Regions from separate parts of the Hoeflea sp. IMCC20628 genome, predicted to be linked through region 1. Evidence: predicted binding sites of a transcription regulator. Region 1 holds the regulator's gene; the other holds the start of a gene.

What was found. The regulator HrcA, encoded in region 1, represses chaperone genes, less so after heat shock. The targets are predictions, from matches to a motif close to GTTAGCACTCNCNNNNNGNGAGTGCTAAC.
Region 2: the regulator HrcA is predicted to act here: its motif matches at 7,629-7,657, upstream of groES (co-chaperone GroES).

What each region holds. Positions count from the first base shown of each region.
Region 1 is NZ_CP011479.1:3,999,976-4,010,089, forward strand. It holds gene IMCC20628_RS18750 (trimeric intracellular cation channel family protein) at 1-550, opposite strand, end outside; gene grpE (nucleotide exchange factor GrpE) at 602-1,255, opposite strand; gene hrcA (heat-inducible transcriptional repressor HrcA) at 1,371-2,456, opposite strand; gene rph (ribonuclease PH) at 2,651-3,376, shown strand; gene IMCC20628_RS18770 (non-canonical purine NTP pyrophosphatase) at 3,383-4,036, shown strand; gene hemW (radical SAM family heme chaperone HemW) at 4,012-5,223, shown strand; gene IMCC20628_RS18780 (EAL domain-containing protein) at 5,279-7,219, opposite strand; gene IMCC20628_RS18785 (hypothetical protein) at 7,742-8,143, shown strand; gene rsmI (16S rRNA (cytidine(1402)-2'-O)-methyltransferase) at 8,365-9,321, shown strand; gene IMCC20628_RS18795 (YraN family protein) at 9,333-9,701, shown strand; gene IMCC20628_RS18800 (LysR family transcriptional regulator) at 10,054-10,114, shown strand, end outside.
Region 2 is NZ_CP011479.1:3,162,887-3,173,000, reverse strand. It holds gene hisS (histidine--tRNA ligase) at 1-1,505, shown strand, start outside; gene IMCC20628_RS15005 (ATP phosphoribosyltransferase regulatory subunit) at 1,511-2,632, shown strand; gene hisG (ATP phosphoribosyltransferase) at 2,629-3,327, shown strand; gene IMCC20628_RS14995 (hypothetical protein) at 3,594-3,911, shown strand; gene IMCC20628_RS14990 (DoxX family protein) at 3,976-4,404, opposite strand; gene IMCC20628_RS14985 (hypothetical protein) at 4,606-5,052, opposite strand; gene IMCC20628_RS25150 (hypothetical protein) at 5,288-5,464, opposite strand; gene groL (chaperonin GroEL) at 5,550-7,196, opposite strand; gene groES (co-chaperone GroES) at 7,267-7,563, opposite strand; gene IMCC20628_RS14970 (TIGR01459 family HAD-type hydrolase) at 7,810-8,658, shown strand; gene IMCC20628_RS14965 (bifunctional riboflavin kinase/FAD synthetase) at 8,681-9,670, shown strand; gene IMCC20628_RS14960 (SDR family oxidoreductase) at 9,667-10,114, shown strand, end outside.

The sequences.
Region 1 (10,114 bases):
CAAAAGCCAAGATGACGCCCGCAGCGGACGCGGCAAGTAGCGGCGCTCCGAGCAGGCTGGCGGCAACAAAGCCGCCGGCGCCGACAAGGGCTGCGGAGACATAGATTTCCGGACGCATCAGCACCGAAGGTTCGCCCGCGAGAAGATCGCGCAGGATGCCGCCCATGGTCGCAGTCATCATGCCGGTGACAAGTGCCACGACCGGCGATCCGGAAACAGCCAGCCCCTTGGCAGCGCCCATCACCGAATAGGCCGACATGCCGACGGCATCAAACCACAGCAACAGCCGGTAGCGCGACTCGACCAGATGGGCGGTGAAGTAGACAATCACCGCCACTCCGGCACAGACCAGCAGATAGGCAGGCTTTTCAACCCAGAACACCGGGGTCGCTCCGAGCACCAGATCGCGAAAAGTGCCGCCGCCAATGCCGGTCACGGCCGCCAGAAACACAAAGCCGATCATGTCGAGCTGCTTGCGCGAGGCGGCCAGCGCGCCGGTGGCGGCAAAAACCGCAACACCGGCGTAATCAAGACCTTCAAGCGGGGTCATCGGCGTTTTCTCCGGTCCGCCACTGAGCCCAACAGCCCGGCAGGATTGATCTCAGGCGTCTTTTTCAGCTTGGGCCGGGGCGCCAGGCTCAGGTGCGAGCTCTTTCGGGCCACCCTTGGCGACGCCGACCATGGCCGGACGCAGCATACGCTCGCCGATCACATAGCCCGGCTGCACCACCTCGACGACGGTGTTGTTGGCAACGCTCGGGTCCGGAACTTCATACATCGCCTGATGATAATTCGGGTCGAACTTCTGACCCTTCGGCTCCAGCTTGCTAACGCCATGGCGCTCAAGCGCTGCCAGCATGGCGCGTTCGGTCAATTCAACGCCTTCGACCAGGCTGTTCAAGCCATTGTCGGCAGCACCCTCGACCTGTTCGGGCACCGCTTCCAGCGCGCGCTGAAGATTGTCGGAAACCTGAAGCATATCGCGGGCAAAACCGGAAATGGCGTAGCTTTTCGCATCCCGGACGTCGCGGGCCGTCCGGCGGCGCAGGTTTTCCATCTCGGCCGCCATGCGCAGCCGCTGGTCCCTGAGTTCCAGGATTTCGGCCTTGAGCACCTCTACCGGGTCAAGCTCCTGTGCCTGCGCTGGATTGACGGCCTCTTCACCCTTCGGGGCGGCGTCTGCCTGTGGCTTGTTGTATTCGTGGCCCTGGCTTTCATCGCTCATGGTGTGCGTGTCCTGACTGTTCTTTATCATATTGAGAAGGTGCACCGCATATGAAAGTTCGGGCAGCAAAAATCAAGGCCTGCGCCGCCGCGAGGGTGATCTAACCCGCAATAGCGCGGTTATTTTGCTGCATTTTTGCACGGAGCTATTTGCGCGTCAGCCGCGACACCAGTTGCGCGGTATAATCGACCATCGGGACGATACGCGCATAGTTGAGCCGGGTTGGCCCGATGATGCCGACCGCGCCGACCACCTTGTCGTCGCCATCACGCCAGGGCGCGACGATCAGTGACGAGCCCGACAACGAGAACAGCTTGTTCTCGGAACCGATGAATATGCGGACGCCGGACCCCTCTTCGGCAAGCGTCATCAGCTCTATCAGGCTCTCCTTGCGCTCCAGTTCGTCAAACAGCAGCCGGAGCCGGTCGAGTTCTTCGCCCGCTGACAGACCTTCAAGCAGATTGCCGCGTCCACGTACGATCAGCCGCGCAGCACCGGCGCCCTCACGGGTTCCGGCCCAGACAGCCAGGCCGCGCTCGACCAGATCACGCGACAAGACATCAAGCGCGGAGCGCACCTCGTCGGTGATCCGCTCCAGTTCGCTGCGCACTTCGCCGATGGTGCGGCCAACGAGATGGGCGTTGAGAAAATTCGACGCTTCGGTCAATTGCCCGGCGGTGACCCCGTCCGGCAGCTCCATGACCCGGTTTTCGACCTGGTCATTGCCGCCGACCAGCACCACAAGCGCCCGCTTCGGATCAAGCCGGATGAACTCGATGTGGCGGATGGTGGCATCCTGCTTGGCAGCAATCACCAGGCCAGCGCCGCGGGTCATGCCCGACAGCATCTGGCTCGCCTCGGTGAGAAGTGTTTCCACCGGTCTGCTCGTGTCTTCAGAGCGCACCTGACGCTCGATCGTCTCGCGCATGTCAGGCTGCAGGTCGCCAACCTGCATGAAGGCATCGACAAAAAAACGCAGGCCCTTATGCGTTGGCAACCGTCCGGCGCTGATATGCGGCGCATAAATCAGCCCGAGATCCTCAAGATCACTCATGACATTGCGGATTGATGCCGGGGACAGGGCCATCGGCAGCATCCGCGACAGGCTGCGTGAGCCGAGCGGATCACCCGATTCCATATAGCTTTCCACAAGCGCGCGAAAAATCTCCCGCGAGCGCTCATCAAGCGCTCCGGAAAGGTCCGTCGATATGGATGGCGTGTTCATGGTCATAACCGTGTCCTCAAGGCTGCCTCTGGCGCTGCCTTTACGTAGAACATAGGGGGTTGAGCGCCCGCACGAAAGGGGTAATGCAAAGCGAGAGCCTGAGCCGGGGGCGCACGCAGCCTCTGTTGCAGGCGGTTTTTCTTTGCATGATGGCGTCCGCGCCGATAGAAGGCGGCAATATTGGAATCAGGAGAGACATGATGCGTCCATCAGGCCGGAAGTTAGACAAGATGCGGGCAGTCAGCTTTGACCGCAACGTATCCAAGCATGCCGAGGGCTCCTGCCTGGTCAAATTCGGCGACACCCATGTGCTGTGCACCGCCAGTCTCGAAGAGCGGGTTCCACCGTGGTTGCGCAATGGCGGCAAGGGCTGGGTCACAGCCGAATACGGCATGTTGCCGCGCTCGACCGGCGACCGCATGCGCCGCGAAGCCACCTCGGGCAAGCAGGGTGGCCGGACGCTCGAAATCCAGCGCCTGATCGGACGCTCGCTGCGTGCTGTCGTCAATCTCGAAGCGCTCGGCGAACGCCAGATCACAGTCGATTGCGATGTCATCCAGGCCGATGGCGGCACCAGAACGGCAGCCATCACCGGCGCATGGATTGCGCTGCATGATTGCCTGAAGTGGATGGAAGAACGCTCGATGATCAAGGTCGAACGGGTGCTCAAGGATCATGTCGCCGCCGTGTCTTGCGGCATCTTCGCCTCGCAGCCGGTGATTGATCTTGACTATCTCGAGGATTCGGCAGCCGAGACCGACGCCAATTTCGTCATGACCGGCTCTGGCGGCATTGTCGAAATCCAGGGCACGGCCGAGGCCGAACCGTTTACGCAGGACCAGCTTCTGGAACTGCTGGAACTGGCCAAGAACGGCATTGCCGATCTGGTCGCCATGCAGAAGGCGACGGTCTCCGGACCGCTGTAATTCACCATGTCCAACCTGACGCTCACCAAGATCCTGGTCGCCAGCCACAACGCCGGCAAGATCTCCGAATTCCGCGATCTGTGCGGCCCGTTTGGCGTCGAGGTCACCTCGGCGGCTGAACTGGGCCTGGCCGAGCCTGAGGAAACCGGCGACACGTTTGAGGCCAATGCCGCGACCAAGGCGCTTGCTTCGGCAAAAGCCTCGGGCCTGATCGCGCTGTCGGATGATTCCGGGCTGATGGTGGATGCACTGGACGGCGCCCCTGGCGTCTACACCGCCGACTGGGCGACGCTTGATGATGGCAGCCGCGATTTCATGGTCGCCATGCAAAAGGTCGAAGATGCACTCAAGGCCCGCGGTGCCGACACTGAGGCAAAACGCACCGGGCGGTTTGTCAGTGTGCTGTGCCTGGCCACGCCCGAAGGCGAAGTCAGCTTCTATCGTGGCGAAGCACCGGGCGTTCTGGTCTGGCCGCCACGCGGCAGCCTCGGTTTCGGCTACGATCCTGTGTTCCGTCCTGATGGCCACACACGGACATTCGGCGAGATGCCGGCCGAGGAAAAGCACGGCTGGAAGCCCGGTCAGGCGACCGCGCTTTCACACCGCGCGAAGGCGTTTAAACTGTTTGCGGAGCAATGCCTCGGCGTACCGGCCACGTGAGCGCGGCTTCCCTGCTCACCGACGCAATCGCTCCCGACACCGGCAAGCCCGGTTTCGGGGTTTATCTGCATTGGCCGTTCTGCGCCGCAAAATGCCCCTATTGCGATTTCAACAGCCATGTCCGCCATGCCGGCGTCGACCAGCAGGCCTATATCCGGGCATTCAGCCAGGAGATCGCGGCGATGCGCGAGATTTCCGGGCCGCGCGTAGTCACAAGCATGTTTTTCGGCGGCGGCACACCATCGCTGATGGCGCCTGACACAGTGGCAGCCATTCTGGACGCGGTGCGCGCAGCTTGGATGGTGCCCGACGGGATCGAGATCACGCTGGAAGCCAATCCGTCGAGCGTCGAGGCGGGCCGCTTCCGTGGCTACCGCGAAGCCGGCGTCAACCGCGTGTCGATGGGCGTGCAGGCGCTCAATGATCCCGATCTCAAGCGACTGGGTCGGCTGCATGACCGCGCCGACGCGCTGAAAGCCATTGGTCTGGCGCGCGACATCTTTCCGCGCATGTCGTTTGACCTGATCTACGCCCGACCCGACCAAACGGCGCAGACCTGGGCGCTGGAGCTCAAGGAAGCCATATCGCTCGCCGCCGATCATTTGTCGCTGTATCAGCTGACGATCGAGGAAGGCACGCCGTTTTACGGGTTGCACAAGGCCGGCAAGCTGATCGTGCCGGATGGCGAATTGTCTGCGGAACTCTATGAGCTGACCCGCAGCGTCTGCGAAGACCACGGCATGCCTGCCTATGAAGTCTCAAACCATGCCCAGCCCGGCGCCGAAAGCCGGCATAACCTGACCTATTGGCGCTATGGCGATTATGTCGGGATTGGTCCCGGTGCGCATGGACGGCTGACAACGAGCGCCGGTAAGATCGCCACGGCCACCGAACGCATGCCGGAAAAATGGCTGGAGCTGGTGGCGCAAAATGGGCACGGCATGGTCGAGACCAGCGAACTCAGCCTGTCCGAACAGGCCGATGAATTGCTGCTGATGGGGCTGAGATTGCGCGAAGGCATTGATCTCAAGCGCTGGCAGGCATTGTCAGGCCGCGGGCTTGATCCGGACCGCACTGAATTCCTCATTCACCACGGCATGATCGAAAAGATGACGCCCGACCGTATCCGCTGCACGCCGCAGGGCATGCTGGTGCTTGACGCGGTGGTCGCCGACCTGGCGTTCTGAGGAGGGTTACGGAGTCCTTTGCGCATCCAATTGGATGCGCGGCGCTGTAAGTAGCCTATCCGGCTTTTTGCACCCGGCTGGGATCGGGAAGAAATTTCTCGGCTTCGATTTGAGATACCGGGGGCGAAAAATAGTACCCCTGTACCAACCGTCCGCCGAGCTGTTTCACCGCAGCCAGTTCCTGCTTGGTTTCAACCCCTTCAATGACGCAGCCCAGCCCCATGTCGGAGCTGAGCGCAAGCAGGGATTTGACGATCTTGTAGCTTGCTGGATTCTGATCCAGATCGGTCACAAAGCTGCGGTCAATCTTGATTTTGGTCAAAGGCAAAGCGTGAAGCTGGCTCAGGTTGGAATAACCGGTTCCGAAATCATCAAGCGCTATGCCGCAACCGAGCCGTTTGAATATTTCAATTCCCGCCTTGGCCTGGTTGAAATCATACATCACCGCGGTCTCGGTGATCTCCAGATCAAGGCGCCTGGGGTCGACGCCGCTCGACATGATGATCCCGACAATGATTGCAATGCTGTCGGATGAACTGATGTCATGAGTCGACAGATTGAAGGAAAGCCCGATGTTCTCCGGCCAACTGGCGGCGGCAGTGAGCGCCTTTCTGAGCAACACACATGTGAGTGTGTTCACCAGGCCGATCCGCTCTGCAACCGGAATGAAGAGCCCCGGTGACACATTGCCGACCTCCGGGCTGGTCCAGCGCGCCAGTGCCTCGAAAGCGCGCGTCTGCTGAGTTTGCACGTCAATGATTGGCTGGAAAACCACCGTCATCTCGGCCTCGAGATCAGCCTGGCTCAACGCCTGTTCGATCTGGACGTTTTTCTCGATTTCGACAATATGGAAATCGGAAAACAGCAATGCATGGCCACGGCTGGAGCGCTTGCTTTGATAGAGTGCATAGTCTGCGCGCTCGTAGAGCTGCTTGGCACTGCATGCCAGCTCGGGGAAGACTGCAAAGCCTATCGATCCGGAAATCTGCACTGTCGCATCGGCAAGATTGAACGGGATGCGCAAGGCGGCACAAACCCGTTCACCCAACGCCAGCAACTCGTCGTCGCCGGGGCAATCCATTACGGTCAGGGCAAATTCATCCCCGCCAAGCCGGGAGACATGGATTGTCTCATCGGCAAGTGCCGCCAGTCGCAATCCAACTTCGACAAGAAGCTCGTCGCCAACCATGTGTCCATAAAGGTCATTGATTGGCTTGAAGCCATCGAGGTCGAGGACGCCGACAGCGAGGCGCCTGCTTTCCGCTTTTGAAAATGTCTCTTCAAGGTGAGCAAAGAACTGGCGGCGATTGGCAAGCCCGGTCAGACTGTCGATTTTGGCCAGACGGGCATTTTCCATGTTCACCGCTTCCAGTCTGGATCGAGCGCTGACAGCGCCGGAAAAATAGCGGAACTGCACTCGCACCACCATCAACATGGCGATTGATACGAGCAGGGAATTGACCGCCATGCCGACAAAAGACGTGATGCCCGAGAGGCAGAAACAGGCGATGAAGGCGGCATTGATGGCAAAGGCGGCGATAAAGGCAGCCGACGGCATCTGCTGCAAACAGACAATGACGCCAACTCCCGTTATGGCGATGAAAAAGGCGATGTTGCCTTGCATATAGGCATCGCCGTAGGGATACAGCGACGTAGCCCAGGATGTCAGGATGACGCAGAGCAAAAATGCGAATCCGTTGGTGCGCATCAGCGCCTTGCGGGCAGATTCGGCTGTTGGAACAATGTGTCTTGATCGCCACCAGCTGGCAATGCGCGCACCACAGACCACTGAAAACCCGACCGGGACATAGATCGAAAGCCATAGCGGTGCGGTGGCGTAAAATGTGATTGCCAGCACCCAGGAATTTATCAGTACAATGCAATACATCAACGGGACCTGATTTGAGAACACCTCAAACTGGGCCTTGAGCAGGTCATCGTTGCCACCGGGAACGGACACGAGATGCTTGATGCGGGAATACAATGGTATCAACACTTTGATCAGCCGTTGTCTTGATTTTCGCAGGAATCTATCGCGTTCTTTGGGCGACTTTACGAAGTGAGTGTTAAATTACTGTTCCAGTGCATGTATTCAGAGTTTCAATCAGGCCGATCAAGTCCAGCGGATAACGGCGATTTCGGAACGGGCCAAATCATCGTGCGATCAACAGGACAATGTTACGGTCAGAGGCCGTCTGGCCAAACAGGAGACAACGAAACTTGCTCTCTGCATTGACGTAATGACGAACCATCCAGGACGCAGAGCTATTCCTGCTTTCCCTCTCACATCTTTCCAGACTTTGAAAACTGCGCGCGGACAGGTTCAAGAGCCTGGATCGGGCAGACGGATAGAGGTCAGGGCGCCTGTCTATGCCATTTCCCGGCCCCGCCCCGTCGCTTGTCTTTCGGTGTGAACTGAAAATGAACCGGGCGTTCAGGCTGGGTTGAAATGCGGTTGCCTAGGTTGGGTCATCGAACAACAGACAGACCCGACCAACGCACCCAAGGAAACAAGATCATGTTCAACAAAGCACTCATCGCCGCCGCCGCCGTCAGCATTCTGGCCTCCGGCTTTGCCAGCTCAGCCGAAGCCGCTTCCAGCACGCAACGGGACCACCGCAGCAAGGTGATTGCGCGTGATCACCGGGCTCCGGATGTTCGCGACCACAGAACCAAGGATGAGCTTCGCGATCACCGCAGCCAGCGCCGCAACGAGGTGGTCAAGGTCAACCGTGCCAAGCAGTCTTGCAACGTGGGAAAGCAGAAACTGCGGTGGAGTGGCTACAAATCGGTCAAGGCCTTTGATTGCAAGGGCACCTCCTACAGCTACCGCGCCAAAAAGGGCCACGGCATCTTCCAGGCAACGATGAATGCCTATAGCGGCAAGATGCACGTCAAATTCGTCGGCATCGCGCACTAAACCGCAGGTCAGGCTTGCAGAGACAAAGGTGGTGGCCAGCAGGCTGCCACCTTCTTCGTTTCCCAAGATCGGCGCAGACCTGCATGGTGACGGCTCCCGCCGATTTTCAGCCGTTCCTGTCAGGATCGCACCACTGGTGTGGCCAACAGGCAAGTTTCTGCCTAAACACATTCTGGCCAACGGGTGGTACTTCCGGATGCCCCGATCCGAGCGGAGCGAAAATGACGCGCAAGACATCAAAAGCTTCAAGCAATGCCGAAAGCCAGCAAGTTGCTGCCGCCGAGCCCGTGCGGACATTTCGCATCGGTGTGCACGACATCGCGGCGCGGCCGGTGGCGCCGGGGCTTTATCTGGTCTCCACACCCATCGGCAATCTGGGCGACATGACCATCCGCGGTCTGGAAACGCTGGCCGGCGCTGACCTCATCGCCTGTGAGGATACGCGTGTCAGCCGGGTGCTACTCACTCGCTACGGCATCGCCACCCGTCCTTACGCCTATCACGAACACAATGCGGAGCGTGTCGGACCGAAGCTGATGGAAGCGCTGGAAGCCGGGAAAAGCGTTGCGCTGATTTCCGATGCGGGCACACCGCTGATCTCCGACCCGGGCTACAGGCTCTCACAGACCGCGATCGAGGCAGGCGTGCCGGTGATCCCGATCCCTGGCGCCTCGGCGCCGATGGCCGCACTTGTAGCCTCGGGCCTGCCCAGTGATGCGTTCCTGTTTGCCGGATTCCTGCCATCCAAGGACAAGGCGCGGCGCGACCGGCTGGCAAGTTTCGCCACGACCGAAGCGACGATGATGTTCTTCGAAAGCCCGAACCGGCTGGCGGCCTGCCTGAAATCCGCAGCCGACGTTCTCGGCACGGACCGGCCCGCTGCCGTGTGCCGGGAACTGACCAAGGCCTATGAAGAGATCCGGCGCGGTACGCTGGGCGAGCTTGCCGCACAGTATGAAGACGAGAATGTGCGCGGCGAGATCGTGCTGGCGATCGGCCCCGGCTCGACGCCCTTGCCGTCTGAAGACGATGTCGATGTGCTGCTGGCCAAGCTTGCAGCCGATCTGCCTGCCGGCAAGGCGGCGACCGAAGCCGCCCGTTTGACCGGGGTGCCGCGCAAGGATCTGTATCAGCGGCTGCTCGACATGAAGGATCTCGCTGCAAAAAATCCGGATTGAAAGGATGAGGCGTGAGTTCGGATGACAGACTCAACAGCAAGCGCCGCTCCGAGCGCAAGGGCCGCCGCGCCGAGTGGTTTGCGGCGCTTGCCCTGATGCTCAAGGGCTACCGGATAGCCGCCATGCGCTACCGCACTCCGGTGGGCGAAATCGATCTGGTGGCGCGCAAGGGCGATCTGATTGCCTTCGTCGAAGTCAAGGCGCGCCGCGAGCTGGCCTTGGGCGTTGATGCCGTGAGCTATCCGGCACAAAGGCGCATCGCGGCGGCCGGAGAATTGTTCATCAGCCGGCAAAAGGACTCCGCCCGGCTCTCATGGCGGCATGATATTGTGGTGGTGAGCCCGTGGAGGTGGCCGGTGCATCTTGAGGATGCGTTTTAGGTCTGCCTGTTGGCGAGGGATCTGCGCTTGGACGTCAGGCTGTTGCTGCCAGGGGGACATGCGATAAAACGTCCTTCCTGCCGCACCGATACCGGATGCCACCCAGTCCACAATCAGGTAAATCAGCCGGGCGCCTGCTCCGCCATGCAGCTCCATGAAGGCGTCCTCTTCTCGCAGCGCTTGGGCCGGTCTGGCCTGCGGAAACGGACACTCGCCGGTTCTTCTGGTGTTCCTGAGTATCAGCATGATCCGCCTCCCCTGAAAGGATGTGGCCACGCGACGGGCTTGACCTGCTGCCAACTTAGTGGCTGGTTGGACCGCACGGAATGAAACAGTTTGAACGGATCTTTTCATGAATGAAACGAACGCAGACTGGGGCGACCTTCGTCTGTTTCTCGCGGTGGCGCGCGAAG
Region 2 (10,114 bases), 840 kb from region 1:
TCCTGCCGGATCAGGACCGTCCCAATGAGGGCGTGTTCTCGTTTCAGGATGACGACGATCAGTGGCTGAGCCTGCGCTATGATCTGACAGCGCCGCTGGCGCGTCATGTGGCCGAAAATTTCAACGACATTCAACTGCCCTACCGCAGCTATCGCTCAGGCTGGGTGTTCCGCAACGAAAAGCCCGGCCCCGGCCGCTTCCGCCAGTTCATGCAGTTCGACGCCGACATCGTCGGCGCGCCCGGCGTCCAGGCCGATGCCGAAATGTGCATGATGATGGCCGACACCATGGAAGCGCTCGGCATCCCGCGCGGCGACTATGTGATCCGCGTCAATAACCGCAAAGTGCTCGATGGCGTGATGGAAGCGCGGGGCGTAACCGAGGCTCAAAAGCTTACTGTCCTTAGAAGTCTTGATAAATTTGATAAATTCGGGCGTTCAGGGGTTATCGAGCTTTTGACCACCGGACGGAAAGATGACAGTGGCGACTTCACTGCCGGTGCTGGCCTCTCATCGGATTCTGCAAACAAACTTGCACGATTGTTTGAAACGCCGGTTTTGCTCAGTGGATTAGAAGAAAACATGCGAGTTGGGTTTGGGGAGGAGATCGTCTCGTTTTCCCAGACTTGGGCAGAGTATCTCAGTAGTTTCAAAGTCGATGGGAAGCCCATTTTCGATGAAGCTGATGCAAAAAGCTCAGAGGCTTTTTGGACGCTTCCAATTGTTTTAGCGCTGGCAGACCCAATCGGCGATGCTTCGGCAGGGACCGCCGGAATCGGTGAATTGTTGTCGATCTATAATATGATAACAGGTGCAGGTTATTCTGAAGACCGCATCAAGATCGACCCCTCTGTCGTCCGAGGCCTCGAATATTACACCGGGCCGGTATACGAAGCCGAGCTTCTGTTCGATGTCACCAACGAGAAGGGCCAGAAGGTCCAGTTCGGTTCCGTCGGCGGCGGGGGCCGTTACGATGGGCTGGTGTCGCGCTTCATGGGCCAGCCGGTACCGGCAACAGGTTTCTCCATCGGCGTCTCGCGGTTGATGACGGCACTGAAAAACCTCGGCAAGCTATCCGGCGACGCAGCCAGCGGCCCGATCCTGATCACCATCATGGACCGCGACCGCATCGGCGATTACGCGAAAATGGCGCAGGAACTGCGCACCGCCCTCAACCCGCTCGATGATGACGGCCAGCCGCTTGGACCGACCATTCCGGTCGAACTGTTTCAGGGCAATCCCAAGGATTTCCCGAAACAGCTGCGTTATGCCGACCGGCGCGGCGCACCGATTGCCATCATTCAGGGCGGCAACGAGAAGGAATTGGGTCAGATCATCGTCAAGGACCTGATCGAGGGCAAGCGCATCGCCGAGACCATCACCGACAATGCCGAATGGCGCGAAGCCAAGGCCGGCGAACATCTGGTCGCTGAGGCTGAACTGGTGTCGACAGTGAAAAGTATTCTTGAAGCGCAGGCTGCCTATGCAGCCAAAGGGCAGGGCTGAACCACATGCCTCAGGCCGGAGCTCCCGTTTTCGCCGCTGACCTTGCCCGCGCGCTTGAGGCGCTGCAGGCGCCACGCGTCGACATCCCGGTGATCCAGCCGGCTGAGCCGTTTCTCGACATGGCCGGAGAGGATCTGCGCCGCCGCATTTTTCTGACCGAATCCGAGACCGGCGAGAGCCTCTGCCTCAGGCCCGAATTCACCATTCCGGTGTGCCGCGCCCATATTGCCGAAAATGTCGCCACCCCGCGCCGCTATTCCTATCTCGGTGAGGTGTTCCGCCAGCGCCGCGAGGGCGGCAACGAGTTCTATCAGGCCGGCGTCGAGGATCTCGGCGAGACTGACGAAGCCAGCGCCGATGCCCGCGCCCTGTCCGAAGCCCGCGCTCTGATCGCAGAATTTGCGCCCGCTGCAAGCCTGTCGATTGTCCTTGGCGACCAGTCGGTGTTTGAAGCGGTCGTCGCCGGTCTCGGACTTCCCGCCGGTTGGCAAAAACGACTGATCCACGCCTTCGGCAATGAAGCCGCCCTCACCACCATGATTGCGCGGCTGGCCAGTCCGGACGCCTCTGCAACGCCCGATCCTTCGGTTGCGGACTTTCTTGCCAAGGGCGACGCTGGCGGGCTTGAAGCTCACATCGAAAGCGTCATGCAGGCCACCGGCTACTCCACCAATGCCAGCCGCACGCCCGCCGAAATCACCGCCCGGCTGATGGACAAGCAATCGCTCGACGCCACCCGGCTGCCGTCGGCATCGCTGGACGCGCTGAAGACCTTCCTCGCACTGGATGTGCCGCTTGATTGTGCCGGTCAGGCGCTGGCTGACTTCGCCGATCATGCCGGGCTCGATATCCGCGCGGCCCGCAAACAATTCGAGGCCCGTCTCGCAGCGCTCTCGGATCGCGGCGAGGATCTGTCAGCCATGCGCTGGCGCGCAGCCTTTGGCCGACCGCTGGATTATTACACCGGTCTGGTCTTCGAGATCTCTGCAGGCGAGGGCGACGCGGCGCTGGCCGGCGGTGGCCGTTACGACCGTTTGATGACGCTGCTCGGCGCGCAACAACCAATTCCCGCCGTGGGTTTCTCGCTCTGGCTTGATCGCATTGAAACCGTGAGGGCGCAGCCATGACCCTGACCATCGCGCTGCCATCCAAGGGCCGGATGAAGGACGACGCCATCGCGGTGTTTGACCGCGCCGGGCTCGCCATCTCGGCCATCGGCAATGATCGCAGCTATCGTGGCCGGGTCGAAGGGTTGGACGGCGTCGAAGTAGCATTCCTGTCGGCTTCCGAGATCGCCCGGGAATTGGGCGCCGGCGCTGTTGATTTTGGCGTCACCGGCGAAGATCTGGTGCGCGAAAGCCTCGCTCGCGCCGATGAGCGCGTGGAAATTGCCGCCCGCCTCGGCTTCGGCAATGCTGATGTGGTGGTTGCAGTGCCTGACATCTGGAAGGATGTCGACACCATGGCCGATCTTGGCGATGTCGCGGCTGATTTCCGCGCCCGCCATGGCCGCAGGCTTGCAATTGCCACCAAATACTGGCGGCTGACGCAGAGTTTCTTCTCCACCCGTCACGGCATCCAGCTCTACCGCATCGTGGAAAGCCTGGGCGCCACCGAAGGTGCGCCGGCATCAGGTGCTGCCGACATCATCGTTGACATCACCTCGACCGGATCGACACTGACCGCCAATCACTTGCGGGTTCTGTCTGACGGCGTGATCCTGAGATCCGAGGCCTGCCTGGTTCGCGCCCGCAAGCCCGAACATGATCAGGATCCGCGCATGGCCGCGATCCTCAAAGCCGTACGCGGCGCCGTCGCCTGAGCGGTTTGCCGGTCCGTGCGCCATCTGCGTCTGGTTATATTTAGGTCAAGACGGAAATAGTGTTCGCGCGATCAGCCGGGATCTTGCGTTTTCCGTAAACTGAGCCAAGATGACGGAACCCGGGACAGACCCGGCCTGCACGCGTCCTTCGTCCTTGACCAGTTGGCACTGATCCGGGCGAACGGCTCCGCCAACCACAAAGCCGTTTCTCCACCGGTTCAGCCTCGTCCCAGGCTTCGGGATGGTTTTGGATTTTGGTGATTCCCATGCAATTTTCTGTTGGTGCAGTGATCTTTCTGTCGTCGATGCTCTTGCTTGCCATCCTGGCGCGGCTGGCCGCCAGCAATCCTAATGCGGCGGTGCTTCGGGGGGATCTGTTACCTGCATTGTTGTCAGTGCTGGTGACCGGTGGCTTGGTGATCGGGCTTTTAGCGATGGTCTTTGGCGGCGAAAGCTATATGGCATCCCGCCTGGTCGAGATGCTGGTGATCGTCGGTTTTGGCATTGTCGCCTTCTGGGGCATCCGCAAGCTGGTCAACCGTATGCCGGCTGGTCAGTTCACGGACCATGTGCAGACCGAATAGCAAAAAAGCCCGGCGTGGTGACACGCCGGGCTATGGATTGAGCCAAAAGGCTTGTGGTTTTAACTCAGGCCGCCTTGCGGCGCGCGTCGATCGACCATGCGCCAGCGCCCGTCGTGGCGAGCAGGATGTAACCGCCTGCCAGAGTGAAGTTCTTCATCATCATGATCATGTTCAGCGTGTTGATCCAGCCAAGAGCAGCTTCAGGCCAGCCGTCAATGGCGACTGTGCCGGAGTGAAAGACGGCACCGGTGAAAATGCAGAATGCAGCCAGTGCCCAGCCGACGATCTTGGTCTGAAAACCAACAAGAACGGCAAGACCGGCGATGAGCTCGAATGCACCTGCAAGATAGGCAAGCAGAGATGCGGCCGGCAGGCCAGCACCGGAAATCATGCCGGCGGTCGCGGCAGGATCAGCCAGCTTGCCAAAACCGGACATGATGAACATGAAGCTGAGCAGGATGCGGGCGATGAGAAGTGTGAGATTCGTTGACATGGTTGTTTCCTGATTTCAATCTGCCATCAGCCATACCGGTATTTGGGTCGCGCAAATAGATGAACAATGGTGGACGAATTGTTCACATTTTGGTGGCGATTGACGAGGCAGTCGATCAGTCAGGTGGCTATAGGGGTGTTTGGCTGCGGTCCGTTACAATGTCAGGACGTCTGGCCGAGGGATGTTCGCCGGTGACTGTCGTCACTGGCTGTAAGGCTGCGCCTTGTCATTCAGTCTGAATGTAGGGAATACGAAGACGCCATTGATGGCGCCACTGCCGTCATCGGAGAAATTCGAGGATTCGCCGATGCACATCACCGGGACCTGGCTTCCATCGCTGTGAACGATCGTTGTGGAGAAGCAGAACGAGGAGGGGCTCATGGCTGCCACCTCGTAAAGTTCCAGCACATGCTGCCGGTATTGGGAATCATAACACTGCATCAGATTGAACAGCCCGAAATCACCGTCTTCGGAAAGGCCGTGATGGTGACGGGCGGCCGGGCCGAGATGGAATACGCCCGTTGAAAGGTCGGCGGTCCAGCTCTCAATCTGGCAATAATGTGAGAGGAGTTCGTGATCAGGTGCGATGAAGCCCTGCGGCTGCGCGCCAAACCTTGATATGCTGTCCGCTTTTGTAATCTTAAACAATGTCGGCCTCGGCGATACGTGATGAATTCGTGTGCCTGCAATTTCATGTCCGCCCGAGCTGAGCTTCTAGCGCCACTCGGGTAGACTATGAATAAAGCATTAACTGATCTGACCAACGGCTGGAGGTCGGGAAATATCCGGTGATCAGCATGCCGCATCATTGGGACGTCATGCAGGTACAGGCTTTCGCTGGCTATCAATTAGGTTCAATAAGTCATTTAATCAAACCTATCCTCTATTTTCGGTTAATGGCAAATTCATTAACCAAGTTTAGCAAATTTACTTTAGACATCAAACGTCGGAACGGTTCTGCGACAATTTCATCAGGTCCCGGAATAACAAAAAAGGCGGTCAAATGACCGCCTTGATTGTTTGCACTACGGCCAAAGCCGCATTGCATGATACCGCTCATACCACTGCTTCAGGCCGTTTGCCGGCCTGAAGTTTTGTGGTTCATGGCGAAGCGTTGTGGTCGGTGCAATAAGGCAGAAGCCTTATTACATCATGCCGCCCATTCCGCCCATGCCGCCCATGTCAGGCATGCCGCCGCCGCCGCCGGAATCCTTCTTCGGGATTTCGGCAATCATGGCTTCGGTGGTGATCAGCAGCGAAGCAACCGAAGCTGCATTCTGCAGGGCTGTGCGAACAACCTTGACCGGATCGACGATACCCATGGCAATCATGTCGCCATATTCGGACGTCTGGGCGTTGTAACCCCAGTTTTCTTCGTCCTTTTCAAGGATCTTGCCAACCACGATCGAAGCTTCGTCGCCTGCGTTTTCAGCAATCTGGCGAACCAGCGACTGCAGGGCACGGCGAACGATGTTGATGCCAGCTTCCTGGTCCTGATTTGCACCCTTGGAGGTGATCTTCACGGACGAACGCAGCAGCGCGGTGCCGCCGCCGGCAACGATGCCTTCCTGAACGGCAGCGCGGGTAGCGTTGAGCGCGTCGTCGACGCGGTCCTTGCGTTCCTTGACTTCCGTTTCAGTTGCACCACCGACGCGGATGATGGCAACGCCACCAGCCAGCTTGGCAAGGCGTTCCTGCAACTTTTCCTTGTCGTAGTCAGACGTAGTTTCTTCGATCTGAGCCTTGATCTGTGTGATCCGGCCTTCGATTTCAGTCTTCTTGCCAGCGCCATCAACGATGGTGGTGGTTTCCTTGGTGATCGACACCTTCTTGGCGCGGCCCAGCATTTCCAGGGTAACGTTTTCGAGCTTGATGCCGATGTCTTCGGAAATCACCTGACCGCCGGTCAGGATGGCGATGTCTTCGAGCATTGCCTTGCGGCGATCACCGAAGCCAGGAGCCTTGACGGCAGCAATCTTCAGGCCGCCACGCAGCTTGTTGACCACGAGCGTAGCAAGAGCTTCGCCTTCAACGTCTTCCGAGATGATGAGCAGTGGCTTGGAAGTCTGCACAACAGCTTCGAGCACAGGCAGCATGGCCTGAAGGTTCGAAAGCTTCTTCTCATGGAGAAGGATGTAGACGTCTTCAAGTTCGGCCAGCATCTTGTCTGGGTTGGTCACGAAGTAAGGCGACAGGTAGCCGCGGTCGAACTGCATGCCTTCGACAACTTCGAGTTCGCTTTCAGCGGTCTTGGCTTCTTCGACGGTGATGACACCCTCGTTGCCGACCTTCTGCATAGCTTCGGCAATGTCCTTGCCGATCTGGGATTCGCCGTTGGCGGAGATCGTTCCGACCTGTTCGACTTCAGCCGAGGTCTTGATCTTCTTGGCCTTCTTCTGAAGGTCGGCGATGACTTCAGTCACAGCCATATCGATGCCGCGCTTGAGGTCCATCGGGTTCATGCCGGCAGCAACAGCCTTGCCGCCTTCGCGGACAATAGCCTGGGCCAGCACGGTTGCCGTGGTGGTGCCGTCGCCGGCGATGTCGTTGGTCTTCGATGCGACTTCACGCACCATCTGTGCGCCCATGTTCTCGAACTTGTCTTCCAGTTCGATTTCCTTGGCGACGGTGACGCCGTCCTTGGTGATGCGGGGTGAGCCGAAGGACTTGTCGATGATGACGTTACGGCCCTTGGGGCCCAGCGTTACCTTGACGGCATCAGCCAGAATGTCGACGCCGCGCAGCATTTTCTCGCGGGCGGTACGACCGAATTTTACTTCTTTAGCAGCCATTTAACTTAACTCCCGGGCCTGAGGCCCATCGTGTTGAGGCAGATTGGATTTGTTCAGGCGGAATTTCGGCTTAGCCGAGGACGCCCATGATGTCGCTTTCCTTCATGATCAGAAGGTCTTCGCCATCAAGCTTGATTTCAGTGCCGGACCATTTGCCGAACAGCACGCGGTCGCCGGACTTGACGTCGAGCGGCACAAGTTTGCCGGCTTCGTCGCGGATGCCGGAACCGATGGCGATGATTTCGCCTTCCTGCGGCTTTTCCTTGGCGGTATCAGGAATGATGATGCCACCCTTTGTTTTTTCTTCGGACTCAACACGACGAACGACAACGCGGTCGTGGAGGGGACGGAACGTGGTTTTTGCCATTGTCTATATTCCTTGATCGAATGACAGAAGCAACTGAGGCCTCATTTGGGCCTCACGGAGATGAAGCTGGCACTCACCTCTGTCGAGTGCTAGCGAAGCCGAGATAAGAGCGCAGAGACCAAGAGTCAAGATATTGGAGAGCATTGCAGCTTGATGTTTTTGCGCCCAGGGCGCAATTTTCCGGCGGGGACTTGTATTCGGAGGCAAGCTGGGCGACATCGGTGGGCTGAAAAGGAACCAGCCGCAATGCCACGCAGAATTACCGACCTTGATCAGTTGACCGATCGCGCCGACGTTCTGTTGTGCGATGTATGGGGTGTCATCCATAATGGCGTCAATCCGTTTCTTTTGTCAGTGGAGGCCTTGAAGTCCGCCCGCGCCCGCGGCCAGACGGTCATTCTGATCACCAATTCACCACGGCCTGCGAACGATGTGATCCGTCAGTTTGATACCATCGGTGTCGATCCGGACTGCTGGGATGACATTGTGACGTCAGGCGACGTGACCCGTCGACTGGTTCAGGATGCGCCGCGCGCCATCTATTTTCTCGGACCTGAGCGGGATATGCCATTGGTCGATGGACTGGATATCGATCTGGTTGAGGCTGGTGCCGCCGACGCCGTGCTGTGCACCGGACTTCTCAATGACGAGGAAGAGACTGCCGACGATTACCGGGCCTTGCTGGCAGGGTTTCAGGCCCGTGGCCTGCCGTTTATCTGCGCCAATCCTGATCGTGAAGTCGAGCGCGGCGACCGTCTGGTTCCTTGCGCCGGAGCCCTGGCTGATCTTTATGTAAAGCTCGGCGGCCAAACCCGGATCGCCGGCAAACCACATGCGCCTATTTATATTGAAGCCATGGCGCGGGCGCGCGCCTTGCGCGGCGACGTCGATCTGGGGCGCACCCTGGCCATAGGCGATGGTGTCACCACCGATATTCGGGGCGCACTGGACAATGGCATCGACGCTATATTCATTGCCCGCGGGATCCACGCGCGCCAATATATCGACGGCCGCAGTACCGACGAGGCGCGGCTGAATTCCTTCCTGGACACAGCAGGAGTTGCCCCGGCTTACTGGATGGAATGGCTTGCCTGAGCGGCGCCAGGTGAGGAACACGATGGCGCAACGGTTCCATGATGTCGAAAGCTTCCCGGACGAACTTAAGGGCGGCGTCGTGGCTATCGGCAATTTTGACGGCGTGCATCGTGGACATCAGGCGGTTCTGGCGCGCGCCACCGAAGCATCGCAAGCATTGGGCGTTTCGGCGGTCGTGCTCACCTTCGAGCCGCATCCGCGAACAGTCTTTCGTCCAGAGCAACCGGTCTTCCGCTTGACCCCAGCGCCAATGAAAGCCGCCATCCTCGGGCAGCTCGGCTTTGATGCCGTGGTGGAGCAGCCCTTCGACAAGGCCTTTTCCGCCCAAAGCGCGGAAGAGTTTGTCACCGCCATCCTGTGCAACCAGCTTGGCGTACGTCATGTCTTCACCGGCTATGATTTTCATTTCGGCAAGGGGCGTGAAGGCAATCCGGACTTTCTGATGAAGGCCGGAGACAGACATGGATTTGATGTCACCCTGATTGAGCAATTCCAGGATGAAAACGCCGAGGTGGTTTCGTCGAGCCGCATCCGCGCGGCGCTGGCGCTTGGCGATGTCGCTGAAGCTGCCGGATTGCTCGGCTATCGCTATGCAATCTCCTCCGAAGTGCTTCACGGCAAGAAACTGGGCCGCACACTGGGCTATCCGACCGCGAATATGTCGTTGCCGCCGGAAACGACCTTGCTGCCCGGAATCTACGCAGTCCGGTTCCGCAAGGCTGACGGAACAGTTTACGACGGCGTGGCAAGTTTTGGCCGTCGACCAACCGTTGACGATGACAACGCTGCATTGGTTCTTGAAACGGTGCTGTTCGATTTTTCCGGCGATCTCTACGGCGAGACATGCACGGTCTCGTTTGTCTCGAGGCTTCGTGGCGAGGAAAAGTTCGATGGACTGGATGAGTTGGTGGCGCAGATGAAGATCGACGAGGCCGAAGCGCGTGCTGTTCTGGGGCACCTGACGCCGCTGTCTCCGCTGGATCGGGCCATGACATTTGAGCCCGCAGGATGATCGGCGCCAAGCCGCGCCGCATTCTGATTACCGGCGGAAATACCGGCCTGGGGCTGGCGCTGGCAAAGAAATTGTCACGTCGCCACAGTCTGCTTCTGTCCGGGCGCAAATCTCAAGCCGACGTCGCGGACATGCTGCCGCAGGGCGCCGGATATGTCGTTGCCGACCAGAATGATCCGCAGCTTTCGGCTCAGGCACTGGTCAATGGTATTCGCGATCACGGCTGGGACGGTCTCGACAATGTGGTGCTTAATGCCGGTACCGGAATAGCGCCACTCAACGGCATCGACAGCACCGAGGCAATTCGCCAGACCCTCGATGTCAATCTTCTTTCGGCCATCCTGCAGGCGCGGGCTCTTTTTCCTTTGCTCAAGAAATCCAAGGGAACCCTGACATTGATCGGTTCTGTTGCCCGTTCCGGCTCGGCGACGATTCCAGTCTATG